DNA from 4 places in the Arthrobacter sp. FW305-BF8 genome. Region 1 is predicted to be linked to each of the others. Evidence: riboswitches for the same ligand, from Rfam matches in the RefSeq annotation. Region 1 holds a riboswitch; each other region holds the start of a gene.
What was found. A riboswitch is a leader RNA that binds a small molecule or an ion and turns the genes downstream of it on or off. The one in region 1 is predicted to bind cyclic di-AMP.
Positions count from the first base shown of each region.

Region 2: linked by a shared signal. The riboswitch ahead of LFT45_RS03725 (hypothetical protein) and the one ahead of LFT45_RS01145 (NlpC/P60 family protein) in region 1 are both predicted to bind cyclic di-AMP.
Region 3: linked by a shared signal. The riboswitch ahead of LFT45_RS21885 (C40 family peptidase) and the one ahead of LFT45_RS01145 (NlpC/P60 family protein) in region 1 are both predicted to bind cyclic di-AMP.
Region 4: linked by a shared signal. The riboswitch ahead of LFT45_RS22845 (NlpC/P60 family protein) and the one ahead of LFT45_RS01145 (NlpC/P60 family protein) in region 1 are both predicted to bind cyclic di-AMP.

Region 1 is NZ_CP084561.1:252,664-259,921, reverse strand. It holds gene LFT45_RS01160 (alpha/beta hydrolase) at 1-587, opposite strand, end outside; gene LFT45_RS01155 (GTP pyrophosphokinase) at 791-1,897, shown strand; gene LFT45_RS01150 (SulP family inorganic anion transporter) at 1,905-3,407, shown strand; cyclic di-AMP (ydaO/yuaA leader) riboswitch at 3,588-3,753, shown strand; gene LFT45_RS01145 (NlpC/P60 family protein) at 3,757-4,491, shown strand; gene LFT45_RS01140 (GGDEF domain-containing protein) at 4,684-5,823, opposite strand; gene LFT45_RS01135 (bile acid:sodium symporter family protein) at 5,977-7,014, shown strand; gene LFT45_RS01130 (LLM class flavin-dependent oxidoreductase) at 7,011-7,258, opposite strand, start outside.
Region 2 is NZ_CP084561.1:805,218-812,475, reverse strand. It holds gene LFT45_RS03740 (hypothetical protein) at 1-461, opposite strand, end outside; gene LFT45_RS03735 (response regulator transcription factor) at 774-1,514, shown strand; gene LFT45_RS03730 (HAMP domain-containing sensor histidine kinase) at 1,518-3,131, shown strand; cyclic di-AMP (ydaO/yuaA leader) riboswitch at 3,236-3,391, shown strand; gene LFT45_RS03725 (hypothetical protein) at 3,395-4,264, shown strand; gene LFT45_RS03720 (glycosyltransferase) at 4,539-6,002, shown strand; gene LFT45_RS23240 (ArnT family glycosyltransferase) at 5,999-7,258, shown strand, end outside.
Region 3 is NZ_CP084561.1:4,823,987-4,831,244, forward strand. It holds gene LFT45_RS21865 (LysE/ArgO family amino acid transporter) at 1-161, opposite strand, end outside; gene LFT45_RS21870 (ArgP/LysG family DNA-binding transcriptional regulator) at 231-1,136, shown strand; gene LFT45_RS21875 (purine-cytosine permease family protein) at 1,156-2,652, opposite strand; gene LFT45_RS21880 (YybH family protein) at 2,701-3,114, opposite strand; gene LFT45_RS21885 (C40 family peptidase) at 3,406-4,353, opposite strand; cyclic di-AMP (ydaO/yuaA leader) riboswitch at 4,360-4,528, opposite strand; gene LFT45_RS21890 (NAD(P)(+) transhydrogenase (Re/Si-specific) subunit beta) at 4,678-6,051, opposite strand; gene LFT45_RS21895 (NAD(P) transhydrogenase subunit alpha) at 6,048-6,419, opposite strand; gene LFT45_RS21900 (Re/Si-specific NAD(P)(+) transhydrogenase subunit alpha) at 6,419-7,258, opposite strand, start outside.
Region 4 is NZ_CP084562.1:116,992-124,249, forward strand. It holds gene LFT45_RS22840 (cytochrome c oxidase assembly protein) at 1-1,838, opposite strand, end outside; cyclic di-AMP (ydaO/yuaA leader) riboswitch at 2,952-3,129, shown strand; gene LFT45_RS22845 (NlpC/P60 family protein) at 3,134-3,934, shown strand; gene LFT45_RS22850 (hypothetical protein) at 4,089-4,550, shown strand; gene LFT45_RS22855 (copper resistance CopC family protein) at 4,596-5,210, opposite strand; gene LFT45_RS22860 (DsbA family protein) at 5,307-6,014, opposite strand; gene LFT45_RS22865 (cation diffusion facilitator family transporter) at 6,014-6,931, opposite strand; gene LFT45_RS22870 (cytochrome c oxidase assembly protein) at 7,124-7,258, opposite strand, start outside.

The sequences.
Region 1 (7,258 bases):
TTGTGGCGCTTGGGGTACCTTTCGGCGGAGCCGCCCAGTAAGTTGCTGACGGCGCCGTTGCTGAGGTCGAGCCACTCCGCCTGCGCGAGGTTGAGCAGCCCGGACTGGCTGACCACGCCAGCCAGGTGGACGGCCTCACCGTTGAGGTTCCGGTCGACCTGCCGGTCGGCGTCGGCCGCGCCGAGTCCCGCAAGCCGGTCCCGGCCCGCCGCCCAGACGGCCAGGTGCCCGCCGGCGGAGTGCCCCAGCGCCACCACGCGGTTCAGGTCGAGGTCGTGCTCACCGGCCACCTCACGGAGCTTGTCGATCCCGGCGAGGACATCCTCGAACGTCCGCGGCCACCCGCCGCCGTTGCCGGCCCGGCGGTACTCCAGGTTCCAGGCCACGAGGCCGTGCGCCGCGAGGTCTTTCGCCAGCGGTTCGCCCAGTTCAGCGCCGTACTGTGAGCGCCAGTAGCCGCCGTGGATCACCACAACGATGCCTCGCGTGGATGGCTGCTTGCCGTTGCGCGAGGCGGGTGTTTCCGGCAGGAAGAGCTCGCCCCACTGGCTGGGGTGGTCACCGTAGTGGTACTTCTGCCGCTTCACTGCATCCTCCTAGGATCCTCCGAACGGGGCGCCGGCCCCTCCTTGCCGCCTCCCGCGCGCCCGGGGTCCGGGGTTGCAGGGCACAGCGGCGCACAACAGCCATGCCCCGAGCCTACATGGACGCCGCTCCCGTGGGGCAGAAGGGGCTGCAGTGGCGAGGGTGTCACCCGGCTGCTGTCGCATCGCCTTGATAGTTTGGATCCATGGCAAGCAACTGGGATCGCCTGGACGTCACTCAGCGCGACTCCGTGCAGGAAAACGTGGAGCTCTACGAGCGCGTCCGGCCTGCCCTGAAGCTTGTCACCCGGGAAGTCCTGCAGATACTGCGGACCATGCTCAAGGACACCGAGGTCACACCGCTGTTCGTGACCGGCCGGACCAAGTCGGTGGACTCCTTCCGGGAAAAGATCTCCCGGACCGAGGAACCGCTGGAAGAGGGCGGGCAGCGGCTGCTGAAGTTCCCGGACCCATTCCGCACCCTCAACGACATGGTGGGCGTGCGCGTCATCACCAAGCTGCCGGCGGAGAACGCACTGGTGGCCAACCTGATAAAGCGCCAGCGGCACCTCTTCGACTGCCGCGGCGACAGGGAAAAGGACATCGGCTCGATCGAGTCCGGAACCTACGGCTACTCCAGCCGGCACCTGATCCTGCGCACCATCCAGAACGATGTCGTGAAGAACTACCAGCAGGGCTTCAACGCCGACGTCCCGCCGAACGGCAGCTACTTCTTCGAATGCCAGATCCGCACGGTGTTCGCGCATGCTTGGAGCGAGATCGAGCACGACATCCGGTTCAAGGCCGAGGACCCGCGGGCGTGGACGCCGCACTTCGACCGCCAGTTCACCGCCACCGCCGCCATGCTGGAGACGGTGGAGACGGCCTTCGCCGACCTGCACGAACGCTACGAGGAGGTCCGCAGCTACTGGGACCTGGACGGAGAGGGCGCGGCGCAGCTCACCCCCAACCGCATCCGCGACGTGTGGCGTACCCTGCTCCCGCACGTTGACCGTAAAGTGGATGACGACTGGGGATGGGCAGCCGAACTCTTGGCGGCCCACGGACTCAAGCAGACCGTCCAGCTTGCCGGGCTGCTCAGCGCCAACCGGATCACCGAGGTCCGCAGGGCCCTGGACCACCGCTACTCCCCCGGCCCGGACCGCCTGCTGGATGACCTCCTGCTGTGGCAGTACGGCACCAAACACATCGACCTCACCGCCGAGGCGCCCGACGCCGTCCCCCACCCGCGGCGCGACAGCCTCCTGCGGCGGCTGAAGCAGATCGAGCGCTATCGCCAGACGAAGAAATAGAGTTTTCATGAAGCCCGAACAGCTCCAGTCCGTCCGGGCCACGCTCCGTTCCCCGCGGCGCCTCAAGACCGAGGCCCTCGCCGGACTGGTGGTGGCCCTCGCCCTCATTCCGGAAGCCATCGCATTTTCCGTGATCGCCGGAGTGGACCCCCGGATCGGACTGTTCGCCTCCTTCACCATGGCGGTGACCATCTCCTTCGTTGGCGGCCGGCCCGCCATGATCTCGGCCGCGACAGGCGCCGTCGCGCTGGTAATCGCGCCGCTGATGCGCAGCCATGGGCTGGACCACCTGATCGCCGCGGTGATCCTCGCCGGGATCTTCCAGATCCTGCTCGCCGTCCTGGGCGTCACCCGGCTCATGCGCTTCATCCCTCGCTCGGTGATGGTGGGCTTCGTGAACGCGCTGGCCATCCTCGTGTTCATGGCCCAACTGCCGGAACTGATCGGGGTTCCCTGGGCGGTGTATCCGCTGGTCGCCGCGGGCCTGCTGATCGTGATTGGCTTCCGCCGGATTACGACGGCGGTGCCGTCACCTTTGGTGGCCATCGTCCTCCTGACGGTCCTCGCCGTGCTCGCCGGCATCGACGTCCCCACTGTCCAGGACAAGGGCCGGCTCCCGGAAAGCCTGCCCACGCTGTTCATCCCCCAGGTGCCTCTGACGTGGGAAACCTTCCAGACCATCGCCCCGTTCTCGCTGTCCATGGCGCTCGTAGGGCTGCTGGAATCCCTGCTGACTTCCAAGCTGGTGGACGATATCACCGACACGCACTCCAACAAGACCCGCGAATCCTGGGGCCAGGGCGTGGCCAATATCATCACCGGGTTCCTGGGCGGCATGGGCGGCTGCGCCGTGATCGGGCAGACCATGATCAATGTCAAGGGCTCCGGCGCACGGAGCCGGGTGTCCACGTTCCTCGCCGGTGTCTTCCTGCTGGTGCTGGTAGTCACCTTGGGCGACATCGTGGGCCTCATCCCCATGGCCGCCCTCGTAGCCGTGATGATCTTCATCTCCGCCATCACTTTCGAATGGCACTCGGTTGCGCCCGCCACCCTGAAGCGGATGCCCAAGTCGGAAACCGCCGTCATGCTCATCACGGTGGGCACGGTGGTGGTCACTCACAACCTGGCGATCGGCGTCGGCGTCGGGGTGCTAGCGGCGATGGCGATGTTCGCCCGCCGGGTGGCCCATTTCGCCACCGTGGAGCGGACAGAAGTGGAGCTCAACGGCCGGACTGCAGCCACCTACACGGTGGACGGCGAACTGTTCTTCGCCTCCTCCAACGACCTTTACACGCAGTTCAACTACGCCCGCGACGCCGAACCTGACATCGACAAAGTGGTCATCGATCTGCACGCCTCACACCTTTGGGATGCCTCCACTATCGCCGTGCTGGACGCGGTCACGGAGAAGTACCGCAGGCATGGCCGGGAGGTGGAACTCATCGGCCTCAATTCAGCCAGCATCCAGATGCGGGAACGTCTGGCGGGGAAGCTTAACGCCGCAGAGTGAGCATTATCACTTCATGGCGCCCATTCCCTTTACTTGACGCGGATCAGCATGGCGGGAAGCGACACGGCCCCGTTACCTTAATGTGACATTCGGAAAAGCCTCCCGTACGGTGGAAAACGTGCCTCCTTCACCGACGAGGCACTCCCGCGCTGATTGCCTAACTCTGCCGCAGCCCGAGGAACCATTCGAATACCCATGTCCGGCAGAGACGGGGAAACCACTTTTCGGCCCGCTTGAAGTGGGCCTTGGGGTGAAGCCGCACAGTTCCTGACCACGCTCAGGACCGCGGCCGGGTGCCTCCCATCCGAATCCGACAGCTCACCTCGCAGGCATCGGGAGAGGCTTCTTCATGTCGTTCCGCTTTATTTCTGGCCGCCGTGCTGCGGTCATCCTTGCAGCATCCGGCCTGGCCTTCACCGGCAGCGTCGCAGCCAACGCGGCCAACGCTCCGGCCCAGCAGGCCAAGGCTCCCGCCGCCGCCCCCGCGACGGCTGGACAGTTCCAGGCTCCCCTCACCGCCGCCTCCAGCGTCAAGATTGCTTTTGAGCGCCCCGCGGTTAAGTCGGCTCCCGCTCCGGTAGTGGCAGCGCCCGTCGTCGAAAAGCCGGTTGTGAAGAAGGCTGCGGCGCCTGTCGCCCCCGTCACGGCAGCCCCGGCCGCTGCGCCAGCCAAGGTTGCAACCGCGCCGGCCGCACCTGCGCCCGCACCGAAGGTCACCGTCCAGGCTGCGGCTCCCGCGGCCAAGGCCCCCGTCAAGGCCGCCGCAGGCGTCAACGCCACCATGCTGGCCTCCGCTTACGCGCAGATCGGCATCACGCAGGACTGCACCGCCATGGTAGAGAAGGCCCTCGGCGCCGCCGGCATCCGTGTGGGTGACCTCGCGCCGATGCAGTTCCTGAGCCACGGCCGGGTCGTCTCCACCCCGCAGCCCGGCGACATGATTGTGCAGTCCGGCCACGTGGCCATCTACGCGGGCGGCGGCAAGGTCATCAGCGGCGGCATGAACGGTATCAACGCCACCATGGCCCACCCGCTGTCCTGGCTCACGGCCACCGGTCCCGTCACGTTCGTGCGCGCGGGCTAGCAGAGCTGAGAAACCGCCGTGTTCCGCTGCCTTGGGGGCGGCGGAACACGGCCACCCCCCAAGGTGCTCCCACCTTTCTACAAGGAGTAGGGAACACACTGTCTATGCCTGATGAAAGACCGCAGGCTCCGGCTGCGAGTCAGGATCGCCGGGTCCGGATTGTCCCCCATGCATTCCGGATCCGGTGCCGGCTCAGCCCCTGACCGTGCGGTTCCGCCCCTGTGACTTGGCTTCATAGAGAGCGACGTCGGCAGCCGCGATGACCTCGTCGAGGTCGGCGGTTGCCGCGTTGTAGGTGGAAATGCCGTAACTGACGGTCGGCATCCGCAGCAGTTCGGGGATGTGCTGCTCTGCCAGCCTCCTGCTGATTTCCCTCGCAATGATTTCAGCGCTCTTGGGGCCTGCGCCAGGAAGCAGGAGGATGAACTCCTCGCCGCCGTACCGCCCGGCAAGGTCCGTAGACCGGACCGATGCGCTGCACGCCTGGGCAAAGGCCCGCAGTGCAAGGTCGCCCGCCGCGTGGCCGAAGGTGTCGTTGACTGACTTGAAGTGATCGAGGTCTGCCAGGATCAGCGACCCGCCGCTGTTTGCAGCCTTGCTGCGTTCCAGCTCCTCGGCCGCCGCCTCCACGAAGGCACCGCGGTTCAGGAGGCCCGTCAGCCCGTCCTGGGTGGCGACCGTGCGCAGCGCCCGGGTCTGCTGCTCGGTGCTCAGCCCCGCCATGCTGAAGGAAACCACCACCAGCAGCACCATCGTGACCATCGTGGTCACCGCGGACCCGAAGTAGGTTGCAAAGACGGGACCGCTTGGCCCTTCGATGAGGAACACCACCAGGCGGCAAAAATAGAAGAATGCCACTCCGCCTGCCGCGATGGCCATGGGGATCCTGACCCGGGAGTACCCCGGTTCCAGCCGCCACAGTTCATGCGAGGCCAAGCCAATCAGCACAGCCATGGACGCGAGGAAGACAGCACCACCGGCCCACGTATTGGATCCCGGATTGTCGACCGCGGCGGCGGCGGCGGTGATGACCGGCAGCGCGACGGACAGCCAGATGTTGTGCTTCAGGTTCCGGAGGGAACGCGCGCCGGCCCAGACCCCTGCCGCGCCGGACACCAGCAGGAAGTCGCCCAGCGGATTGGCCCAGACCTGCTGCGCCGTGCCGTTCAGGAGGAAGGCCGCCGAGCCGGAAAGGAACAGGAGCAGGGCCGCGCACCACCAGGCACTGTAGGGCGAGCGGGTGCTGCGGAAGGTGGAAAAGTAGAACAGCAGCGCCAGAACCAGGGCCATCGCCGCGAAGGCAATCCGCAGTGTTGCCGTGTCTAGGATCATTCCGTCCCCTTGAATCCGATCCAGTGCAATCCAGTATCGCACCGGGAGCGCCCGGGGTCGCGCTGTGCGGCAGAGAATTTTGCCAGTACGACACATTTGTCTGACATCAGTCATGAATTGGCCGTCACGGCGGTCCGGTGCCAGCATTATTGAATGCTTGAGGCAACAAAAGACCCCAAAACCGCTCCCTCGGCCACGGAGGCCGGCGCTGCCCCCCTGAACCCGGCCCTCGCTGCGGAAGCGAAAATTGCGCGCGTCGCGGTGACCGTCTTTCCCCTTCTGGTGCTCGCAGCCGGCATCGCCGGGTTCCTGCTTCCCGGCGCCTTCAAGCCCCTTGGCCCGGCGGTCCCGTACCTGCTGGGAATCATCATGTTCTGCATGGGCCTGACGCTGACGCCACCAGACTTCACCGCGGTTGCCCGCAGGCCGTGGGCCGTGGTGCTGGGCATCGTGGCCCACTACGTGATCATGCCCGGGGCCGGCTGGGCGATCGCCACCCTCCTCCACCTGGAGCCCTCACTGGCAGTTGGCCTGATCCTAGTGGGCTGCGCGCCCTCCGGCACGGCCTCCAACGTGATGGCCTTCCTGGCCAAGGGCGATGTGGCCCTGTCCGTCGCCGTCGCCAGCGTATCCACGCTCATCGCCCCGGTGGTCACCCCCGTCCTGGTGCTGTTCCTGGCCGGTTCCTTCCTCACCATCGACGCCGGCGGCATGGTGCTGGACATCGTCAAGACCGTGCTGCTGCCGGTGATCGCGGGCCTGCTGGCCCGGCTGTTCCTCAAGAAGCTCGTCGCGAAGGCGCTGCCGGCGCTCCCCTGGGCATCCGCCGTCGTTATTTCCCTCATCGTGGCGGTAGTGGTGGCGGGAAGCGCCAGCAAGATCCTGGCGGCCGGCGGCATCGTGTTCCTGGCTGTGGTGCTGCACAACGGATTCGGCCTTGGCCTCGGCTACCTGGCCGGCAAGCTCGGCCGCCTCGACGACAAGGCACGCAGGGCCCTCGCGTTCGAGGTCGGCATGCAGAACTCGGGCCTGGCGGCAACGCTCGCCACCGCCCACTTCACCCCGCTGGCGGCCCTGCCCTCAGCAGTTTTCTCGCTCTGGCACAACATCTCGGGCGCAATTGTCGCCGCCTGGCTGGCCCGGAAGCCCCTGCAGGAACAGAAGCCTCTCCAGGAGAAGCAGGAAGCCTAAACCGCGGTGTTAACCGCGAGTTCCCTGGCGGCCGGTTCAGCGGAGTCAGCAGGGGCAAATCCGCTCGCGGGCCGCGGCAGCCCGTAGTGCTCGCGCAGCGTGTGCCCCGTGTACTGCTGGCGGAACAGCCCGCGGGCCCGCAGGATCGGGATGACGTGGTCCACGAAGGCGTCCAGGCCCGAGGGCAGCACCGGCGGCATGATGTTGAAGCCGTCCGCCGCGCCCTTCACGAACCACTCCTGAA
Region 2 (7,258 bases), 550 kb from region 1:
AACCCGTCGGCGCTCTTCACCGTGACCGAACCGGAGGCTACGGTGGAAACGCTGCCGAGCTGCGCCACCTTGGTGACGTACGCCCCGTTCTCCTCGACGACGTACTCCGAATGGACGGCCGCCGAAACGCCGCTGCCCATGCCGCCCAGGCCGTTGGGCGCGAAGTCGTCTCCCTGGCCCGGCACCGTTCCGCCTCCCGGCGCCTGCATGCCCGGACCGCCCAAAGACCCGCCATCCTGCGGCACCCCTCCCTGCGTGCCGCCCTGGCTCAAACCGCCCTGCGTTCCACCTTGCGCCAACCCGCCCTGGGCCCCTGCGGCCGTTCCACTGGCAGCGGCAGCGTTGCTGCCCAAACCGTAAGCGGCGCCTCCTGCGCCAGCGGCCAGAACCGTGGCCGCACCGGCCACGACCAGCCCGCGCTTCATGGTCCAGTGCTTGCCGCCGGCCGCCCAACCTCCCACTTTTCCTGCCGACGGCGGCCCTCCCCAGCCTGGCCGGTATGGGTACCCATCCGGCTGCGGCGCCGGAGGCAGGGGTGTGGTTTCTGGAACAGGTACAGGCTGCTGTCCGCTCATTGCGATCTCCTTAGGGGTTGCGGAAGTGTCCGTTCCAGACTGGAAAGCCTTCCTGTGTTTGGCCTGTGCGGCGCAAGAGCCATGCCTGTGACCTGAAAAATCCGTACGCGGCGCCTTTCAGCTCGCTACGCTGGGATTCACAGCTGGCGCACAGGATTGCCAAAGCGGCGGCTAAACACCAGAACGGAGAGTTGTCACATGGCCACTTCGCACTCCATGACCAACAACCTTCCCCAGCTGACCCACCCTGACGGATCCCCCATCCGTGCGCTCGTGGTCGACGACGAGCCGAGCCTCTCAGAACTAATGAGCATGGGCCTGCGCATGGCCGGCTGGTCGGTGGCCATCGCTGCCGACGGCCCCGAGGCCGTGAAGCTCGCCAAGGAGTTCCGCCCGGATGTGCTGGTGCTTGATGTGATGCTTCCCGGATTCGACGGCGTTGAGCTCCTGGGCAGGATCCGCGCCTTCGCGCCGGAGGTCCCGGCGCTGTTCCTCACCGCCAAGGACGCGGTACAGGACCGGATCGTGGGCCTCGCCGCGGGCGGCGACGACTATGTAACCAAGCCGTTCAGCATGGAGGAAGTCCTGCTGCGCCTGCACCGGCTGGTCCAGCGCTCCGGCGTCGCCGCCATGGACTCCGCCGAGCTGGTGGTGGGCGACCTCGTCCTGAACCTCGACACGCGCGAAGTCACCCGCGCCGGCGACGAGCTGCAGCTGACAGCCACCCAGTTCGAGCTGCTGCGCTACCTCATGGAGAACCCCAAGCGCGTGGTCAGCAAGGCCCAGATCCTGGACCGGGTATGGAACTACGATTTTGGCGGCCAGGCCAACATCGTCGAACTGTACATCTCCTACCTGCGCAAGAAGGTGGATGCCGTGCACCCGCCCATGATCCACACGGTCCGCGGCGCGGGCTACGTCATCAAACCGGCAGAGTAGGCCGTGGCAAAACTTTCCGGAGCCGCGCGCACTCAGCGCCGACGCTGGCTAAAGGCGGACACCTGGCACCTCCGCACACGCCTGGTCCTCGTCGCGATGGCTCTCCTCGTGGCCATCTGCGGCGCGATCGGCCTGTTCAGCTACGCCTCGATGGACTCCTATCTGACCCAGCAATTGGACAAGCAGCTCTCGGATGCGGCCCACCGCTCCAGCGACTTCGGCCGTCCGCCGCTCGGCAATCAAGGGACCAGGCCCGATCCATTGGATGCCCGCGGCCAGAGGGTCGGCACGGTCACGGCGCGAATCGAGAACGGCGCCGTCATCAGTGCCGGTCTCATAGCCGCCGACTCCACCCGCGCCTCGCTGTCACCTTCAGACAACCAGGTCCTCCTGGAGCTCCGCCGCAACGGCGTGCCCGTCGAGCGCACACTGTCCTCAGGCACCTACCGCCTGGTCGCCGCGCAGGCGCCGTACGGGGACGTCATCGTCACCGGGCTCCCCCTCGCGGAAAAGCAGAACACCCTGACGTCCCTCGTGTGGACGATTACCATCGTCTCGCTGGGCGGCCTCGTGCTGATCGGCCTGGCCGGGACGGTCCTCATCCGCCGCACCATGAAACCGCTGGAGCAGCTCTCCGAGGTGGCCACCCAGGTCTCGCGCCTGCCGCTGGACGCCGGTGAGGTGGCACTCGCTGTCCGCGTCCCGCCGTCGAACGCCCATCCCGGAACTGAAGTGGGCAGCGTGGGCCACGCCCTGAACCAGATGCTGGACAACGTGTCCAATGCTTTGGAGGCGCGGCAGGAAAGCGAAATGAAGGTGCGGCAATTCGTGGCAGACGCCTCCCATGAGCTCCGGACGCCGCTCACGGCCATCCGCGGCTACACCGAGCTGATGCGCATGACCGAAAAATTCACTCCGGACGGCCAGCGGTCCCTGGCACGCGTGCAGAGCCAGTCAGAACGCATGACCGCCCTGGTGGAGGATCTTCTGCTGCTGGCGCGGCTCGACGACGGGCAGCCGCTCAAGCTCAGCGACGTGGACCTCACACAGCTCGTGATCGAGACCGTCAGCGACGAAAAGGTCATGGCACCGGACCGGGCGTGGCACCTCGACCTTCCCGAAGAACCTGTGTCCGTTCGGGGCGATGCATCGCAGCTGCACCAGGTGCTGGTCAACCTGCTCTCGAATGCCCGCAAGCACACGCCGCCCGGCACCACGGTGACCACCGGCGTGATGCGGTCGGCTGACGGCAGCGCTGTGATTACGGTCACGGACGACGGCGCCGGCATCCCGCCTGAATTCGTGGACAAGGTCTTCGCTCGCTTTGCCCGCGCAGACGCGTCACGTGTGACCCCGGCGCAGGCGCCCCCGGCACCTGCATCCGCAACGGCGACGGGTTCCATTGCCGGTGCCGCTAGCGCCCAAACAACCCTCCGCACCCCCGAATCGCGGGGGGAAGCCGGGGTTCTGTCGGCCGAGGGAACCAGCGGCCTTGGCCTGTCCATCGTGCAGTCCATCGTGGAGGCACACGGCGGGACAGTGGAGGTCACATCCCGGCCTGGCCGGACGGAATTTGCCGTCCGGCTGCCCATGCAAGGCGCCGCGCCGTCGTCGTGATGTCCGTTACCTAAATGTGACTTAATCAGAAGCCTCCTGTACGGTCGATAGAGTGCGGCCGCCACTAGAGCCGCATCTCCGGATTGACGCCCAGCTCTGCCGCTTCCCGGATTCCGCTAGTTCAGGCAGAGGCGGGGGAACCAGAGTCCCGGGCTTTCCGCATCAGCCCTTGGGGTGAAGCCGACACGTGAATTTTCCGTGCGGCCGGATGACCTCATCCGAACCCGACAGCTAACTCCGCAGGTGTTGAGAGGCAATCAACCATGTCTGAATTCAAGGCACAGGCGCGCCCTGATCGCGCCTCCCAGCAGTCCGACCGCAATATTTCCCGTCACCGTGCAGAGCCGGTTCGGCCTGCGACGGCTTGGGGCCGCCTGACCGGAAGCCTTCCGTCCTTCGGGCGCCGGGCAGCCGTCCTTACCACTGCCGCAGCCGTGCTCGTTGGCGTCGGCGCCGCAGGCCAGGCGGCCGACCAGGCTGCGCCTTCCGCCGCCCCAACGGCAGCGGCCACCGCCGACGCCGGGCAGACCCTGAACTTCGACAAGACGCTAATCTCCGCGCTTCCTGCCCCGTCCGCGGCGTCCATCGCTCCGCAGTCCTCGTCCCAGGCTGCCGCCGCCAAGGCCGCCACTGCGAAGGCTGCCGCTGCCAAGGCGGCCGCCGCAAAGACTGCCGCCGCCAACGCAGCGGCTGCCAAGACCGCCGCCGCTGCCAACGCCGCCGCGGTTGCCAAGGCCAACGCTGCCCAGGCGGCCGCTGCCAAGGCTGCCGCCGCGAAGGCTGCCGCCGTTGCCAAGGCGAAGGCCGCTGCGCCTGTTGCCCTGAATGATCCGGCCGGCGCACAGGCCTACGCGGCCACCAAGCTGGGGTCATACGGCTGGGCCGCAGACCAGATGCAGTGCCTGAAACGGCTCTGGACCAAGGAATCGGAATGGCGCACGACGGCCACCAACGCGAGCAGCGGCGCCTACGGCATCGTCCAGTCCCTGCCCGCCGAGAAGATGGCGACCGCCGGGGCGGACTACCGCACCAACTACCGCACCCAGATCAACTGGGGCCTGGACTACATCCAGGAGCGCTACGGCTCCCCGTGCGGTGCGCTGAACTGGCACCTCGCCCACAACTGGTACTGAGAGTTCCCCGGCCAAGCCAGCCGATGACGAGCACTTTTGCACCGCTTTAGGCTGAACGCCTGAGTGCGAAGGGCCCCGGATCCGCAAGGATTCGGGGCCCTTCTGCGTCCCCCCTCTTCCTGCCGCAGGCAAAGTGGTGCACAAATGCAGCGCGGTGCAGCGAACGCGGCAACCACAGCCGATGCTGGCAGCCGGCGAGCGCCGATGTCACGTCCACAGCCCCCGCACAGCTCGGCCCTAAAACCCTCATAACCCTAGCGGCCACTGTTGAGGCATGACCATCACAGACCAGGCCTCCGGAACCCCGCCGCACTCTCCGCTGCGCACCGCGCACCCTCATGCCCGCACCGCGGGGCACGAGCCCGCGCATTCCCTCGGCGGGCACAGCCGGCGGTCGCCCATCGACACCGCCACCGCGGTACCGGTTCTGGACGTGACCATCCCGGTCTACAACGAGGAACGCGACCTGGAGGAGTGCCTGCGCCGGCTCCACGCCTACCTGCGTGGCACGTTCCCGCACTCGTTCCGCATCACCGTCGCGGACAACGCCAGCACCGACGGAACGCTCAAGGCGGCCGAACGGGTGGCCCGGGAACTCCGGGAGGTGACCGTGGTGCACCTTGAGGAAAAGGGCCGCGGCAACGCCCTGCGGAAAGTCTGGTTGGCTTCGCCCTCGCCCGTTCTGGCTTACATGGACGTGGACCTCTCCACCGACCTGGCTGCGCTCGGCCCACTGCTGGCCCCGCTGCTCTCTGGCCACTCGGACCTGGCCATCGGCACGCGGCTGGCCCGCAACTCCCGGGTGGTCCGCGGGCAGAAGCGTGAATTCATCTCCCGCAGCTACAACTTCATGCTGCAGTCCCTGATGGGCGCCCACTTCAGCGATGCGCAGTGCGGCTTCAAGGCCATCCGGGCCGACATCGCCCAGCAGATCCTGCCGCATACCGTGGACACCGCCTGGTTTTTCGACACTGAACTCCTGGTCCTCGCCGAACGGTGCGGCCTCAGGGTCCACGAGGTGCCGGTGGACTGGACCGACGACCCCAGCTCCAGCGTGGACATCGTCCAGACTGCGCTCGCGGATGTCCGCGGCATGGCCCGGCTCAGCAAGGACATGGTGACCGGCCGCATCCCCGTCACCGAACTCCGGGCGGCCCTGGCCCGCGGCCCCCTCCCCGCCGCTTCACGCGGTCAGGAACAGAGCCCGGGCGGCAGCCTGTTCGGCCAGCTGGTCCGGTTCGGCACCATCGGCGTGGCCTCCACTCTGGCCTACCTGGTCCTCTTCTACCTCTGCCGCAACCTGATGGACCCGCAGCTGGCCAATCTGCTGGCCTTGCTCACCACGGCCGTGGCCAACACCGCCGCAAACCGGCGCTTCACGTTCGGCATCGCCGGCAACAGTGATGTTGCCCGCCACCACTTTGAAGGGTTGCTCGTTTTTGGGATCGGGCTCGCCCTCACCGCCGGGGCGCTTGCCCTGGTCCACAGCGGCGCGCTTCCAGGAGGCACGACGCCGGACCGCTGGGTTGAGCTGGTGACCGTCACCGCCGCGAACCTCGCCGCCACCGCCGTGAAGTTCCTGCTGTTCCGGCGGTGGGTCTTCCGACGGCGGCCCGCCCCCACCAACGCTCCCGCAGATTTCGCCGCATCTTCCACCAACGCTCCAGCAGATCCTGCCGCCTCCGAGCCATCCCTCCCGCAGTCATCCGCCCCGACCACAGAAATGACGCACTCATGAGCACCACCGTCACTCCCCCAGATCGGACGACAGATCAGACGATCGACCCGACAACAGATCCATCGGCAAGCACGGCGGACCCCGCGCCGCCCCGTGCCAGCACAGGTTCCAACCCGGAACGAACCCGCCGGACCGGCAGGGCATCCCGGCTGCTCGTAGGAAACCAGCCGCGCTGGATCCGGCCCTCCGCGGCAGCGCTGCTGGCATTCACCGCCGTGCTCTACCTGTGGAACCTCGAAGCCACGGGATACGCCAACTCCTTCTATGCCGCAGCCATCCAGGCTGGTACCAAAGACTGGACAGCGCTGCTGTTCGGCTCCCTCGACGCCGGCAATGCGATCACCGTGGACAAGCCCCCGGCGGCCCTGTGGATTCCCGCCCTCGTAGGCCGGGTCTTTGGTTTTTCGCCCCTGAGCATGCTGGTGCCGCAGGCACTCATGGGGGTGGCGGCCGTCGGGCTCCTTTACCTGACGGTCAAGCGCATCTCCGGACCCGCGACGGGACTGCTCGCCGGCGGCGTGCTGGCGCTGACTCCGGTGGCAGCGCTGATGTTCCGGTTCAACAACCCTGACGCGATGCTCACCTTGTGCCTGGTGCTGGCCGCCTACCTGACCACCCGTGCCATTGAAAAGGCAGGCTGGAAGTGGCTGGCCGCAGCCGGCGCCGTGATCGGCCTGGCGTTCCTGACCAAGATGCTCCAGGGCTTCCTGATCGTTCCCGGCCTCGCACTGGCCTACCTCTGGGCCGCCCCGACGAACCTCGGCAAGCGATTCCTGCACCTCCTCGCCGCTGCAAGCGGCATCCTGCTGGTGGCCGGCAGCTACATCTCCCTGTTCCAGCTGACGCCGGTCACGGGCAGGCCCTACATGGCCGGATCCGAAGCCAACAGCTTCCTGGAACTGACCTTCGGCTACAACGGCCTGGGCCGCATCACCGGCGTCGAAGGCGGCGGTGGCGGCATGCCCGTCGGCGGTGGCGGCGGCATGGGCGGGAATGTCGGTTTCGGCGGTGCCGCCGGGATCGCCCGGATGTTCGGGGCCAGCTTCGGCGGCGAGGTGTCCTGGCTGCTTCCCTCGGCCCTGATCCTGCTGGTTGCGGGCCTGTGGTTCACCCGCCGTGAAGCACGCACATCCCGTACCCGCGCGGCCCTGGTCCTCTGGGGCGGCTGGCTGCTGGTCACCGCCGGCATCCTGAGCTTCATGAGCGGAACTGTCCACCCGTACTACGCCGTTGCGCTGGCCCCGGCGATCGCCACA
Region 3 (7,258 bases), 340 kb from region 1:
ACCCCCGCCAGGATCAGGACTGCATCGCTCACAAGGCACACCAGTACGACCGGAAGAACGGCCTCGCGCTTGAGGCCCTGGCGCAGGACGAACGCGTTCTGGGCACCGATGGCGATGATGAGGCCGAGCCCGGCGCCGAGCCCGGTCAGGAAGGGAAGCATTCTTCGAAGGTACGATCACATAATCTGAAATGCAATTCAGTTTTTCTGCAGATCCATTAGAATATCTTCATGGAACTCGATCAGCTCCGCGCGCTTGCCGCCGTCATCGACCACGAGACCTTCGACGCCGCAGCGAGCGAACTGCGGCTCACACCCTCAGCCGTGAGCCAGCGCATCAAGGCGCTTGAACGCTCCGTGGGCAGCGTGCTGGTGCGGCGCCTCAAGCCGGTCCGGCCGACGCCGGCGGGAGAACAGCTCCTCCGTTCCGCGCGCCAGCTCCTGCTCCTCGCGGACGAGGCGGTCCTTGCCCTGCGCGGGCCCGAATCTACGCAAAGGAACGACCGCGGGCGGCCGAGTGCCGAGCGGCTTCGGGTTCCCATCGTGGCCAACGCGGACTCGATCGCGACGTGGCTCCCCGCGGCCTACCGGGAAATTGCGCTTGGCGGCCGGGTGGCCCTCGAGCTGCTGCGCGACGACGAGCATTCCACCGCTGACCTCCTGCGGTCCGGCGACGCCGTAGGCGCGATCACCGCGGATCCCCGGCCGGTGCAGGGGTGCACGATCCGGCCGCTCGGCACCATGGTGTACCGGGCCAAGGCGTCGCGCGAGTTCGCGGCCCGTTGGTTCCCCGGCGGTCCCACTCCGGAGGCCCTCGCCGTCGCCCCCGTCATGCAGTACGACCGGAAGGACACCCACCAGCTCGCAATCCTCGCGCGCGTGGCCCCGGATGCGACGGCCCCACAGCACTTCATCCCCGATTCCGTGCAGTTCGTCGAATCAGTTCACGCCGGCCTGGGCTGGGGCATGGTGCCGGACCAGCAGGATCCCGAGGACTCGCTCGTTGAGCTCGATCCGGCCTGGAGTGAGGACCTGCGGCTCTACTGGCAGGTGTGGACGCTGGACTCGCCGGGCCTCACGGAGGTGACAAACGCCGTCGTCCGCGCCGCCCAAAGTCTGCCGCCGCACCGAAACTAGCGTCGGTGCGGCGGGTCCGCTATGACAGTACGGACTCAAGATCTTTCTTCTCGTCAACAATAGGGATGTTCTTCGCGGCTGCGGCCCTGACGAACCTTGGTCCGGCCGGGCCGTACGCGTCTGCAGGTTCCGGGCAGAGCCAAAGCACCGCGGGGTAAAGCACCGCAGCCAGGCCAATGGAAACGGGAATACTCAGGTCCACTCCCGCGGCGAGATTGCCGAGGGCACCGACGAACTGGTTCGGAACGTTCACGAACATGATTCCCATGACTGCAGAGAAGATCCAGACGCCCATGGCGCGCCAGTTCCATCCGTGGTTGAACCAGTACCGGCCACCAACCTGGCGTCGGTTGAAAACCTGGAGGGAGTCGGCGTCGTACCAACCCCGCCGCGTCACGTACCCGATCATCATCATGATCATCCAGGGGGCTGTACAGGTGATGATGAGCACCGCAAATGTGGAGATGCTCTGCACAATGTTGAAAGCGAAGCGGCCCACGAAGATGAAGACGATGGCGATGGACCCGATGAACAACGTGGCCTGCACACGGGAAAACTTGGGAAAGACGCTGGAGAAGTCGAGGCCCGTTCCGTAAAGCGCGGTGGTGCCGGTGGACATTCCGCCTACCAGGGCTATGAGGCACACCGGCAGGAAGTACCAGGCAGGGGAAACGGCCAGGAGTCCGCCCACATAGTCGGAGTTTTCAAAGAACGCCGGCGCCTCCGTGGCGATAATGGTAGCCGTGACCAGCCCGAAGCCAAACGGCACAAGGGTAGCCACCTGGGCTAGAAAGGCAGCAGCCATGACCTTTCGCTTTGGCGTCTCAGCCGGGATGTACCGGGACCAGTCGCCGAGGAACGCGCCAAAGGAGATGGGGTTGGACATCACGATCAGCGCCGATCCTATGAAGGACGGCCAGAACAGTGCGTTGGTAGCTGCATCGGATCCCGGCCCGAACGTCCCCGCGTAAGACGCGTCGAAGGTACCCGCGAATGCAACGATTCCGAGCAGGAAAAGCAGTGACGCCGCGACCACAGCGATCTTGTTGACCCAGAGCATGAAACGGAACCCGTAGATGCACACGGTCAGGATCAGAACAGCAAAGACGCCGTAGGCAAGGCTAAGCGTTACGGCGTTTTGAGGCAGCCCCACCAGGCGGTTCGCGCCCCCTACCAGTGCGTCCCCTGAGCTCCACACGGAGATGGAGAAGAAAGCGAAGGCCGTCAGCAGCGACAGGAAGGATCCCACCACGCGGCCGTGCACGCCCAGATGTCCGGACGACGAAACGGCATTGTTCATTCCGTTCGTGGGGCCGAAAACGGCCATTGGGCAAAGTATCAGGCCGCCAACCACGACACCCAGGACAGTGGCCATCAGCGCGTCCTTGAAAGACAGCCCAAAGAGTATGGGAAACGATCCCAGGACTACCGTGGCGAAGGTGTTTGCGCCGCCGAACACCAGGCGGAACAGGTCCAGCGGTTTGGCCGTCCTGTCGGCAGCGGGAATCGGTTCGATGCCGTGTTTTTCGACCTCTGTTACGGCTGGCGCTTTGAAATCCTGGCGTCATGAGATCGCCTTCGGACTAGCAGGCGCCGGAGAAAGGTGCTCATGAACGGCGAGCACGCTGCCAGACTCCGTCCTGGTGAAAATGATGGTCTCCCTCTCGCGAAGGGTCTCTTTGGTTCCGGAAACCTCGATGACGGTTTCGACATCGTGGCTGAACACGGCGCATGTTCCGGCGTTTTGGATGTGCGCATTGTAACTGGCGCACTCTGCGACCCGCCAACCATCCGAGAGCCAGTTCTGCCACAGGGCGCGGTATTCCCCGCGCGAACTAAGTCGGTCCGGTTCGGAATGGAAGATGAAGGTCGCATCAGGGGCGAAACAGTCGAAGTAGTCGTCTGTGTCGGTGGCCGCGAAGGCGGTCATCAGCCTCTTCGCCGCCTCTTCGACCTCGGCGGTGGTGATTAGGTCCACGGGTACTCACTCTCGGCGTTGCTTGTAAGGTTTCCGCCGTGACGTGTTCCAGCTCACATCCGGTCAGGGTGCCAGTAAACCGGATCAAGTATTCGGTAGTCAACAATTGTTGCTTGCCAGTCACTTTTATTGCGCAGTCGGCTGCCGCCTGCACCGAATCCGGCGGGCCTTCCCTGCCCGCCGGGTGTGCGGACCACAGCGGGCCGGAGGTATTCCGGGAGACAACAGCGGCGGGTGCTGATGCACCCGCCGCTGTTGTGTGAAACCCGCCCGTCAGGCGCTCACGCGCTGTTAGGCGTTCACCCGCACGTAGGTGGAGCCGGTGAGCCAGGAGGCCGGGTGCACGATGGTTTCGTTGACGCCATTCATGCCGCTGCTGATGGCCTGGCCGCCGCCGATGTAGACGCCGACGTGTCCGGCGCTAATCATCAGGTCACCGGGCTGCGGGGCGGAAACCGGAGTCCCGTACTGGTAGAACTGTGCGGGGGCCAGGTCGCCGACGGACTTACCGACAGAGCGCAGTGCCTGCTCCACCAGGATGGTGCAGTCCTGGGTGGCGCCGAGCTGCGCCCGGGCAGAGGCCACAATGGCTCCACCCACGCCACTGGCTGACTGGGTTGCAGCCGCCGGTGTAATCGAGGCGGAGGCGTTGTAGATTCCCATGCTGGCAGGCGCCGGGGCAGCCGGTGCTGGAGCCGCGGGAACTGCCGGAGCGGCAGGAACCTCAGGCACTGCCGGGGCCGCAGGTACAGCGGGAGCTGCAACGGCACCCGGTCCGGGGATGAGGATCTGGTCGCCGGGGTAAATGACGGACGCCAGGGACAGGCCGTTCTCCGCGAGGAGTGCATCAAGGCTGACACCGTGGCGTGCTGCGATGGCACCAAGGGTGTCGCCGGGCACCACGGTGTGCGATGCGCCGGCAACAGCGGATCCACCGCTTGCCGGCGCGGGAACTGCCGGGGCGGCCTGTGCCGGTGCGGGGACTGCCTGGCTGGGTACTGCCAGCGCCTGGCCAGCGGCGGACTGGACAGCAGCAGCGGCGTCCGGCGTCTCAGGCGCGTAGGCACCCGCGTGCGCGGGGGCTCCGGCGCCGAAGAGGAGTCCGGAAGCGACGGCGGCAGCGGCCGCCGGCTTGGCAACCGAGGCGGCGTTGGACCTGAGGGAATACTGCAGGCCCTGCAAAGCGATGGACGTCGTCGGGGTGGCGCGATGGCGCGCGGCGGTGAACTTACGTGACATGGTTGATGTGCCTCTCCCATGCCTGCGGGGTGAGCTGTCGGGTTCGGATGGGAGTCACCCGGTCCTGCCCGCCGCTAGGCGGAGCGTCTGGACTTAACCCCTAGGCCTTGGCTTGCAAGGCCGATACAAAGGTGGTTCCCCCGTCCCTGCCTGTTGGTCATAGCGAACGGATCCCGGTCAGCGGCAGGGCTCGGCATTCTGCCCGGGAATGCCCTGAGCGGAACCAGGGCACCGGCCGAGGCTATCGCACTCAGGCCCCAAAAGTCACATTTGAGTAACGAGGGTGTGTCGGAAAGGCCGGGGACAACCCCCGGATGCTGCCCCCTACAGGGCCTTCACCGCGCCCAGCACCTTCGTCAGGGACTCCTTGGCGTCGCCGAACAGCAGGGTGGTTTGCGGTTCGAACATGAGGTCGTTCTCGATTCCCGCGAACCCGGGCCGCATGGAGCGCTTGAGGAACACCACCTGCCGTGCGTCCGCCACCTCAAGGATGGGCATCCCATAGATCGGCGAGCCTGCGGTGGTCTTGGCGGCGGGGTTCACGACGTCATTCGCGCCCACCACCAGCGCCACGTCGGCGGTGCGGAACTCGGAGTTGATCTCACCCATTTCCTTGAGCGATTCGTAGGGCACATTGGCCTCGGCGAGCAGCACGTTCATGTGCCCCGGCATGCGCCCCGCCACGGGGTGGATGGCGAAGTCCACGCGGGTACCCCGGGATTCCAGGGCCTGCGCCAGCTCCGCCGCGGTGTGTTGTCCCTGCGCGACGGCCAGCCCGTAGCCGGGAACGATGATCACGCGCTGCGCGTAGCCCAGCAGCACCGCCACGTCCTCGGGGCTCGACGAACGGACCGGACGGTCGCTCACAGCGGTGGATCCCGCCGTCGAACCTCCCCGGAACGCGCCGAACAGGATGCCGGCCACGCTTCGGCCCATGGCCGCAGCCATCGCCCGGGTGAGGATGGTGCCGGACGCCCCCACCAGCGTGCCGGCCACCACCAGGAGCACGTTGCCCAGCACCAGGCCGGACGCCGCGACCGCCAGGCCAGTGAAGGCGTTGAGCAGCGAGATGACGATCGGCACGTCGGCGCCGCCCACCGGCAGCACCAGCAGCACGCCTGCCACCAGGCCCAGCAGCAGGAGCAGGAGGGCCAGGACCAGTGAACCCCCAAGCACGACGGCGGCCGCCGCACCGACGGCGGCGAGCAGCACTGCGGCCATGAGTACCGGCAGGCCGGGGAACACGACGGGGCGGGTGGTCATGAGCTCCTGTAACTTCGCGAACGTCACGGCGGAACCGGCGAAGGACACCGCCCCCACCAGCAGGGTGAAGACGACGGCGACGCGCACCCAGGCGTCCTCCGCATGGGGCAGTTCCAACAGCGCCACGAGGGCAGCGGCGCCGCCGCCCACGCCGTTGAAGAGGGCGACGAGCTGGGGCATCTGGGTCATCTTGACGCGCCTGGCCACGGGGGCTGCCACGCCGGAGCCCACGGCTATGGCGCCGAGGATCAGGGGGACGTTGTCCAGCCGGGTTGAGAAAAAGACCGTAACGACGGCGACCACCGCACCAAAGGCGCCGATGAGGTTGCCGCGGCGGGCGGTTCGCGGGGAATTCAGGCCCTTCAGCGCAAGGATGAAGAAGACGGCTGCCGCGAGGTAGAGCAGGGCGGTGACGTTGGGGTCGAGGAGGGTCACCGAGTGGCCTCCGTGTTCTCCTTGGTGTCAGCGAGTGTGGCGCCCGTAACTGGCGTGGACCCGGGCGCACCGGGCTTGGCCGGCTTATCCGGCTTGCGGCCGCGGAACATCTCCAGCATGCGGTCCGTCACCACAAAGCCGCCCACCAGGTTCGCCGTGGCAAGCACCACCGCCAGCAGCGCCACCGCGAGGACCCAGGGGTGCGTTGCCTGGCCGGCGACGATGATGGCACCCACCAGGATGATCCCGTGGATCGCGTTCGCGCCGGACATCAGGGGCGTATGCAGCGTGCTGGAAACCTTCGACACCACTTCGAAGCCGACAAACACCGCAAGCACGGTGATGGTCAGCAGGCTGATGCCGTCCATCAGACCACCCCTTCGTTTTCCGATGTCTTCACTGGCCCGTCCGCCAACTCATCGGCGAGTCCGTTGTCCGCCTCGCTCGCGACCACCGCGAGAGCCTCCGCCGTCGGCGGGTGCCGCACCACGCCGTCGTGCGTCAGGCACGCACCTGCTATCACGTCGTCGTCGAAATCCGGGTCCACCGTCCCGTCCCGCGTCATCAGCGCCAGCAGGTTGGCCACGTTCTTCGCATAGAGCCGGGAGGCGTCCGTGGGCATGGCCGACGCCGCGTCCTTGAGGCCGACGACGGCGACGGTCCCCTTTCCGTCGGCCGTGGGGACGTGGATGTCCCGGCCGGCCACGGACCCCTCCACATTGCCGCCCGACTCCGCGGCGAGGTCGACCACGACCGATCCGGGGCGCATGCCCTGCACCATCTCACGGGTCACCAGAAGCGGGGCGTGCCGGCCGGGGACAGCCGCCGTCGTGATCAATACGTCGGCATCGGCGACGTGGGGAGCCAGCAGCTGCCGCTGCAGGGCGCCGCGGTCGGCGGTGAGCTCGCGTGCGTACCCGCCAGCCGCCTCTGCGGTCTCCAGATCCAGCTTGATGAAGGTGCCACCCATGGACGTGACTTCTTCGGCGGAGGAGGGCCGGATGTCGTTGGCGGAGACGCGGGCGCCGAGCCGCTTCGCCGTCCCGATCGCCTGCAGCCCGGCCACGCCGACGCCGAGCACCAGCACCCGGGCGGGCGGGACGGTTCCGGCGGCGGTCATGTACAGCGGGAAGAAGCGGGGCAGGCGGATGGCGGCTTCGAGGACGCAGCGGTAGCCGGCCACGAGGGCCTGCGAGGACAGGGCGTC
Region 4 (7,258 bases), on a different replicon from region 1:
CCTTCTGGTTGACCGGACGGCCCGGGTGCGGAACCTGAGCGCCGGCGGGCAGCGACGACCCTAGCGATAATGCAAAGGGTTAATGCTGCAACAGACCAGATCGTCATGGCCGCCGGACTCTCCCAAGGAGCGCCGTAAAAAGGCGCGGCGCCCGGGTCGTTCCCGGAGATGTTCGCCCCGAGGTCCCGGATTCCGGACCGCCATCCATGGACCGCATACAGGACGGCGGCGCCGGCCAGTGCAAGGTTGGCGGACGAGTGCTTTCCGCTGCCGGCGCCTGCCCCCAAGAGGGCCGACGTGAACAGGCATCCTGACAGCAGGGCGATCCCGGCGGCAGCCGCATAGGCGATTTGTCCGCTGGCTGACCATTCCAGCAGGGGCGTGGAGTAGAGGACGAACAGTGCAACAGCCAGCGCGCAGGCGGCGCCGATCGGGTCCGAGGCTGGCGCGATGACCAGGCGCTGGACGGTGCCGTTCAAAAATTCCCTCACGCCTATGCTGCCGTCTGTTCTGCTCCTGATGGTCAGCCGTGCCAGGGTCAGCGGACACGCCACGACGAGCAGCAGCGGGACGAGGGCGGACAGCGTCATCTGGGCCAGAACCTGGGAGTTGAAAAAAGATTCCTGAGAGATCCGCAGACCGCCGTTGGTCACTGCGAAGAGGAGAGCCACTCCGGCTATCCAGGAAACCGTGCGGTGCAGCGGCCAACGCCTGCGATCTGTCCGAAGCCGTCGGATACCGGCCAGATAGAAAAAGGCAGCGAAGCCGCATGCCAGCGCCCAGAGAGGATCCACCGACAACCGTGACAGGTATTCCCAGAAGCCGGGCCCCGGAAGCGGCGTCCCCGTCGCGCCCGCCCCGGCCGGAGTTTCGGTCCGGGCCAGGGCTGCAGCCAGGCCGGAGGCAGCCCCCATGACGGCGAGCTCCGTTATGGCCAGGACCGTGAAGCTCCGCCGCGCGTGCGGATCCCGGTCGAGCCTGGCCAGGACACGGCGGCGGTGAAGTGCACCGAAAAGCCCCAGGATCAGGAAGGCCCCCGTCTTCACGGCGACGATGACCCCGTAGGGGCTGAGCACATCGGCCGGGGTGTTGATCTGCGCCAGGGCGGCCAGCACACCGGACCCTGCCAGGCTGATGAAACACACCAGAGCCAGCGTCGAGTACCGCCGTACGGCCGTTGCGAGCCGGGTTCCGGGCAGCAGGGGGCGCAGGAGCACCAGGGCCACAAGCCCGCCTACCCACACAGCCGCCGCCCAGGAGTGCACAACAACCCCTGCGGTAGTGTCAGCGTGGCCGCCCCCGCCAGCCGCATGCGACTTCAGCACGAGCGGCACGAGCCCCGAAAACGCCAGCAGCACCGTGCCGGCGAGAGCTCCCGGACTGACCAGCCGGAAACAGCACCACGCAACTGCGGCTGCCGCCGCGGCGGTGAGAATCCCTGCCCGGCCGGCATCAATGGTGGTCAGGTACACGATGAAAGCCGCATCGAAACCTGCCGAGACCGGCCGGTTTGCGATGAACAGAAAGTTTGCACCGGTGTAGACGAAAGCGCTGGCGGACCAGAGGACCGCGGACCAGCCGGCGAGCCGCAGTGCCGCTTTGCGGGCCGGCTCCCGGGCAGGCAAGGCGAACGCGGCCAACACGAGGGGACCCACTGTGCACGCGGCGGCGACATTCAGGACGAGCTTGGTCGCCGGCAGGCCCCACCGCACCACCGGGCCAGTCAGATCCACCGCGCCCGCGTCGGCGCCGCCACCGTACCTGTATGCCCATACCAGTGCCAGCACTCCGGCGATAAGCAGTACCGCGGCCGAGCCGAACCGCATCACGATCGACATGACGTCCTCCTCCGGCACCGCTGCTGCCGGACAGGCGTGCCGTTGCGTGAGGGGGATCGGCGCCGGTGCTGGTCCAAGACTGGCGGCCACGCCTTGGAAAATCCTTGCATGGTGGCCCCCGCAGGACCGCCCCCGCAGATCTGCAGGTTTCCCCAAGGTTCCGTTGGGAGCGTGGGGTGTGTGAGGGAGCACCAGGAGGGCGCAACCAGCCCGACACTGCCGCTCCCGCGAAACCAGCATGAAGCAGACCGGGAAGGCCAGAGCATCATGACGGCCGGCGCTGGAACGGGAGATCAGCACCGTGCGGCAGCGGCTGCCCGCGGTTCGACACGCAGGCAGCCGCTCTCCACACCGGGCCTGGTCCTCACCGGCGTGCTGTGCGGTGCCGTTGGCCTTGCAAGCGGGCATTTCTTCACGATCATGCAGATTGTTACCTTACCTACCTCATTTTGCTGGCCCTCGTACGGACGGCGCGCACAGGGTCCGCCAGCAGGGTCTCACTGACGGCCGCCGCGGGTGCAGCGTGGATCGCGGCAACGGTTGCCTACTGGGTGAGCGTCCTCGCTCACGCCGATGGGCGCTCATCATCGGCCTCATTTGCCACGGTCCTGTTCTACCTGGGATTCATCGCGCTCATCGGCCTTGGCGGGATGCTCGCTTCTCGCCGAATGGTTGGGAAGCGGTGGCTCGCGTCCCTCTGCGGGGGTGCGTGGGCAGCCTCTACAACGATGTTCTGGTTGAGCATCCTCTCCCCGTCCCTCCCTGAATTCTCCGCCGCGCTGTTCGATCTCGGCATCACGGCGCTGGTTGTTCTGGCAGCCTCTGGCGTGGACCCGCATCGCCGGGCCCATCCAGGAAGGCGCGCGGGGATTTAACTGATCTGCATTTACGCGGGCTCCGCTATCCGTGCTCCCGCATCGGAATGGCGTTAGTCAACAGCCGCGCCCGGGAGGCGCTTCTGCAAAAGGGGAAGCGCCCGGGCTTGTCGGCCGGCGCAGAAACGGGCGTTACCCTAATGTGACATGGCCGTGGATACACGCTATCGTGTAGCGCGTGCCTGTGCTCTCCGATAGCGGGCACTCCCGTGCAGATTGCCTAACTCTGCCGCTGCCCGGGATTCGTTCGCATACATCGTCCGGCAGAGACGGGGAAACCACTATGCGGCCTGCTCGCTAAGCAGGCCTTGGGGTGAAGCCGCGCGCCACCTCCGCACTCATGCGGGGTGTTCGTGCGGCCGGGTGTCTCCCATCCGAATCCGACAGCTAACCCCGCAGGCTCTGGGAGAGGCCTTTGTCATGTCTTCACGTCAAGCTGTCGCGCGCCATCGCGCAACCCCCACACGGACCAGCCGGCTCGCCGCCATCTCATCCGCAGTCTCGACCAACACGGGCACCATGGGACGCCAGGCGGCCGTGATCGCCGCGGCGTCCGGCCTCGTGCTGACCAGCGGTATTGCTGCCAACGCCGCGGCCGCCCCGGCTCAGCCGGAAGCGGTGCCGGCCGCGGCTCCGGAAGCGGCCGCCCCGGCTTCCGGAGCAGTCAGCGCAGGCTCGAATGTCCGGATCTCCTTCGAGCGCCCGGCCGTCAGCTCCACGCCTGCCCCCGTTGTTGACCAGGCCCCTGAGGCTGCCCCGGCCGTTGAGCCTCAGGCGGCTGCGGTTGAGCCTGCCGCTGCGCCCGTCCAGGTTCAGCCCGCAGCTGCAGCCCAGGCGCCGGCACAGCCTGTAGTGTCCGTGCAGGCCAAGGCCGCGCCGGCCCCTGCCCCCGCGGCGGCGGGCGTCAACGCGGCGATGGTATCTGCTGCCTATGCGCAGCTGGGCATCACCCAGGACTGCACAGCCATGGTCGAAAAAGCTCTGGGAGCAGCCGGCATCCCCGTCGGTGACCTTGCCCCGATGCAGTTCATGAACTACGGCAGCGTCGTCGGCACCCCTCAGCCCGGGGACATGGTGGTCCAGCCCGGACACGTGGGTATCTACGTGGGCGGCGGGAAGGTCCTCAGCGGGGGCATGAACGGTGTCAACGAGACCATTGTTCATCCATTGTCCTGGCTGACCGCGACCGGCCCGGTCACGTTCGTCCGCCCGGGCGCGTAGAGCGCCCGATACTGTGGGCCGGTGAGCCGCTGCCTTGGGGGCTGCGGCTCACCGGCCCTCAGCCTGTTCTGGTCCGGGATCTGGTGCCTGCCCACCCGACCGTTCCGCAGCGCAGAACGGCCCCACACCCCTTGCCGGGACGTTAGGACAAGAAGTGCCAGTTGAATCCCCAGGCCGCCCGCAGTCACACCCGGTGGCGGCCCCCGCCGCGGCCAGGATGCCGCTGGGTGCCCGCCGTCTGATCCTCCTCGGCGGCCTCGCCATCCCGGTCGGGCTTGTCGGGGGGCCGTACCTGCTGGGCGCGCAGCTGCTGGCGGCGGCCGGCGTTGTGCTGATCGCCGTGGCGTTCTCCTACCGTGCCACCGGGCCGTGGTTCTCCAAACTGTCCTGGGCGGCAGCGGCTGCCGGGACCCTCTGGATTGCCTGTTCTGCCGGCTACTGGGCGTCGCTGATCACGGCGGCTGACTCATCAGCTCCGCTGCCCTGGTTCACCCCCGTGCTGTTCAACGCCGGCGTCGCCTGTTTCATCGTGATGGCCTGCGCCTCGGTCGGGGGCGTTGTTCTCAGAACAGTCCGCGGCCGCCGGGGCCAGGCCGCCGTCACCGGACGGCCCTGACGGAAGCGGCCGGTCCCGCTTCAACGGGACCGGCCGCTTCCCGGATCAGACGCTGTCGTTCCGGTGACGCCTGCGGAAGAAAACGGTTGCGCCAATCGCGAGGGCCAGAAGCGCCCCCGCGATGGCCAGTGTCAGCGGGGCATTGCTGTTATCCGGCGGCGCCACCCGCTCAGGGGTGGTGGCGCCTGCTGTCGGGGCCGCAGTCTCCGTGGCCGGAGATGGTGCGGCTGAAGCCGCTGGCGCCGTGGCCACGGAAGCGGGGGGCTTCACCGTGAAGGAGAATGTTCCTTCGATCGGGTGACCGTCGGAGGACACGGCCCGCCACAGGACGGTATGCTTCCCGGGGCTCCCGGTGGCAACAGCGGTCGATAACCTGGGCCCATCCACGGTCACCTTCCCGTTGCTGACCGTTTTTCCGCCGCCGTCTTTGACCGTGATGACACTAAGGCTCAGGCTCTCGGAATTAATGGGAGGTTCCGACAGCGTCAGGGACACCGTTGCGGGCGCCGCGGTGATTACCGAATCCTGCGCCGGCGCAGTCGATGACAGGCTATCGTGCGCCATGGCCGGCGCAGCCACAACAGACGCGGACACCAGGGTGGCCAGCGCAGCGGCCAGCCGGAGAAGCGCCCGAAAACCTGGACTGGGATGTTGTTTCATCAGTTTTGATCTTCCATTGGTGACAGGGAGCGGGGAGGCCTGGATGCCCTTGGCCCGGTTTCCACCCGGCTCTGGCTTGGAACAGGCCAGTATCCCCTATTTGGCGGCGTCCGCGAGCAACTGGCGGAACTGTTCTTCGGTGTCCAGGGTGAGTTTTTCGCCGTTGAGGAAGAACGTCGGCGTCCCGGAAACACCGAGTGCCTTGCCGTCGGCGATGTCTTTGCGGATCCGGTCCTTCGTTGCCTCGTCGGCGACGGCAGCGTCGTACTTGGCCAGGTCCAGGCCGAGTTCCTGCGCGAAAGAACGGAACAGGGCGGCCTGGGAGTCCTGTTTTTCGCCCCACTGCGGCTGGGTGTTGAACAGTTTAGCGACCATTTGCTCGTACTTGCCCTGCTGGGCGGCGGCTTCCGCGGCGAGGGCGGCGGTGCCGGAATTGCGGTGGGAGGGGATGGGGAAGTAACGGTGGACGAAGGTGATCCGGTCCCCGTATTCCTTTTTCAGCTTTTCGACGAGGGGGTAGGCCGCCCGGCAGGACTCGCATTCGAAGTCCAGGAACTCCACGAGCTGTGCTTTCTCTGTCGCCGGTGTGGTGATCGCGTGGCTGTCCTCGCGGACGAGCTGGGCGTCGGCGGCCGGCGCCGCGGCGGTGGGGGCGGGTTTGGTGGCCGTGACGACGGCGTACCCGATCACTCCGGCGACGGCGATGAAGGCGAGCAGTGTCCACAGCACGAGGCGGACTTTCCTGGCCGTGCCGGCAGGTTTCCGGGGATCTGGGGGTGTGGGGGCGGTCGGTGCTGGTGTCATCAGTGGGGCATGCTTTCCTGGTCTCGGTGGGCGGCGGGTTCGATCTGGAAGGTGGAATGTTCGACGCTGACGTCGAAGTCTTCGGCGACGCAGCGCTGCAGGTCCGCGAGGATGGACGCGGCGTGTCCGTCACGCATGCAGTGATCCTGGACGGTGACGTGGGCCGAGAGGACCGGGGTTCCGGAACCGACGAGGGAGGCGTGCAGGTCGTGGACGTCGATCACATGGGGCAGGGCCAGGATGTGTTCACGGACCCTGGCCAGGTCCAGGCCGCGGGGCACGTTTTCCATCAGCACATCGGTGGTCTCGCGCAGCAGCTTCAGGGTGCGGGGAATGATCAAAGCGCCGATCAGCAGGGACACGACGGCGTCTGCCCGGGTCCAGCCGGTGAGGGCGATGATGACCGCGGCGGCGATCACGGCGACCGAGCCGAGGGCATCGTTGAGGACCTCGAGGAACGCCGCCCTCATGTTGAAGTTATGGTGCCGGCCCGAAGCGAGCACGATCAGGCCGATGGCGTTGCCGGCCAGGCCGATAATGCCGAACCACAGCATCGTGGATCCGCCCACCTCCGGGGGCTCGAAGAGCCGGCGGATGCCTTCGACGATGACGAAGCCGCCCACGCCCAGCAGCAGGGCCGCCTGCCCGGCGGCGGCGACGATCTCGGCCCGCCTGTATCCCCAGGTGCGCTTCAGCGTGGCCGGTTTCAGCGCCAGCGACGCGGCGATCAGTGCGATCAGCAGCCCGGCCGAGTCGGTGAACATGTGCCCGGCGTCCGCCAGCAGCGCCAGGCTGCCGGTGAGCACGGAGCCGATGATCTCGGCGACCATCACCGCGAACGTGATCGAAAAGACGATGATCAGCTTGCCACGGTTGCCGGCAGCGTCGCCGCCGTGGGAGTGGTCGTGTCCGCTCATGGGCGCGCCTCCGAGGTATAGGTAGTAGCAGTGCTTGGATGGGTCGGGGTCCGGTGGCTCGTTCCGGGCAGCCCGGCAGGCATTGCACGAACCGGTGGTGGCTGCCTCAGGATCTCCGGGGGCAGGCGGAGCGGCCGGACGGCTGCGCCGGCCGGGGAGGCGTGGGGCAGGAAGCGTTCGGTCCTGGAGTTCTCAGCCATTGCCGTTCCGTCCCGGCGGGGGGCTGTCACGGTGTCCGAGCCGGGCGAGCATGGCGTTGTAGGCGTCCAGGTCAGCGTCGTTGTTCCGGTCTGCCGCGCGGTCGAGCCTGCGGGTTTCACGCGCGTC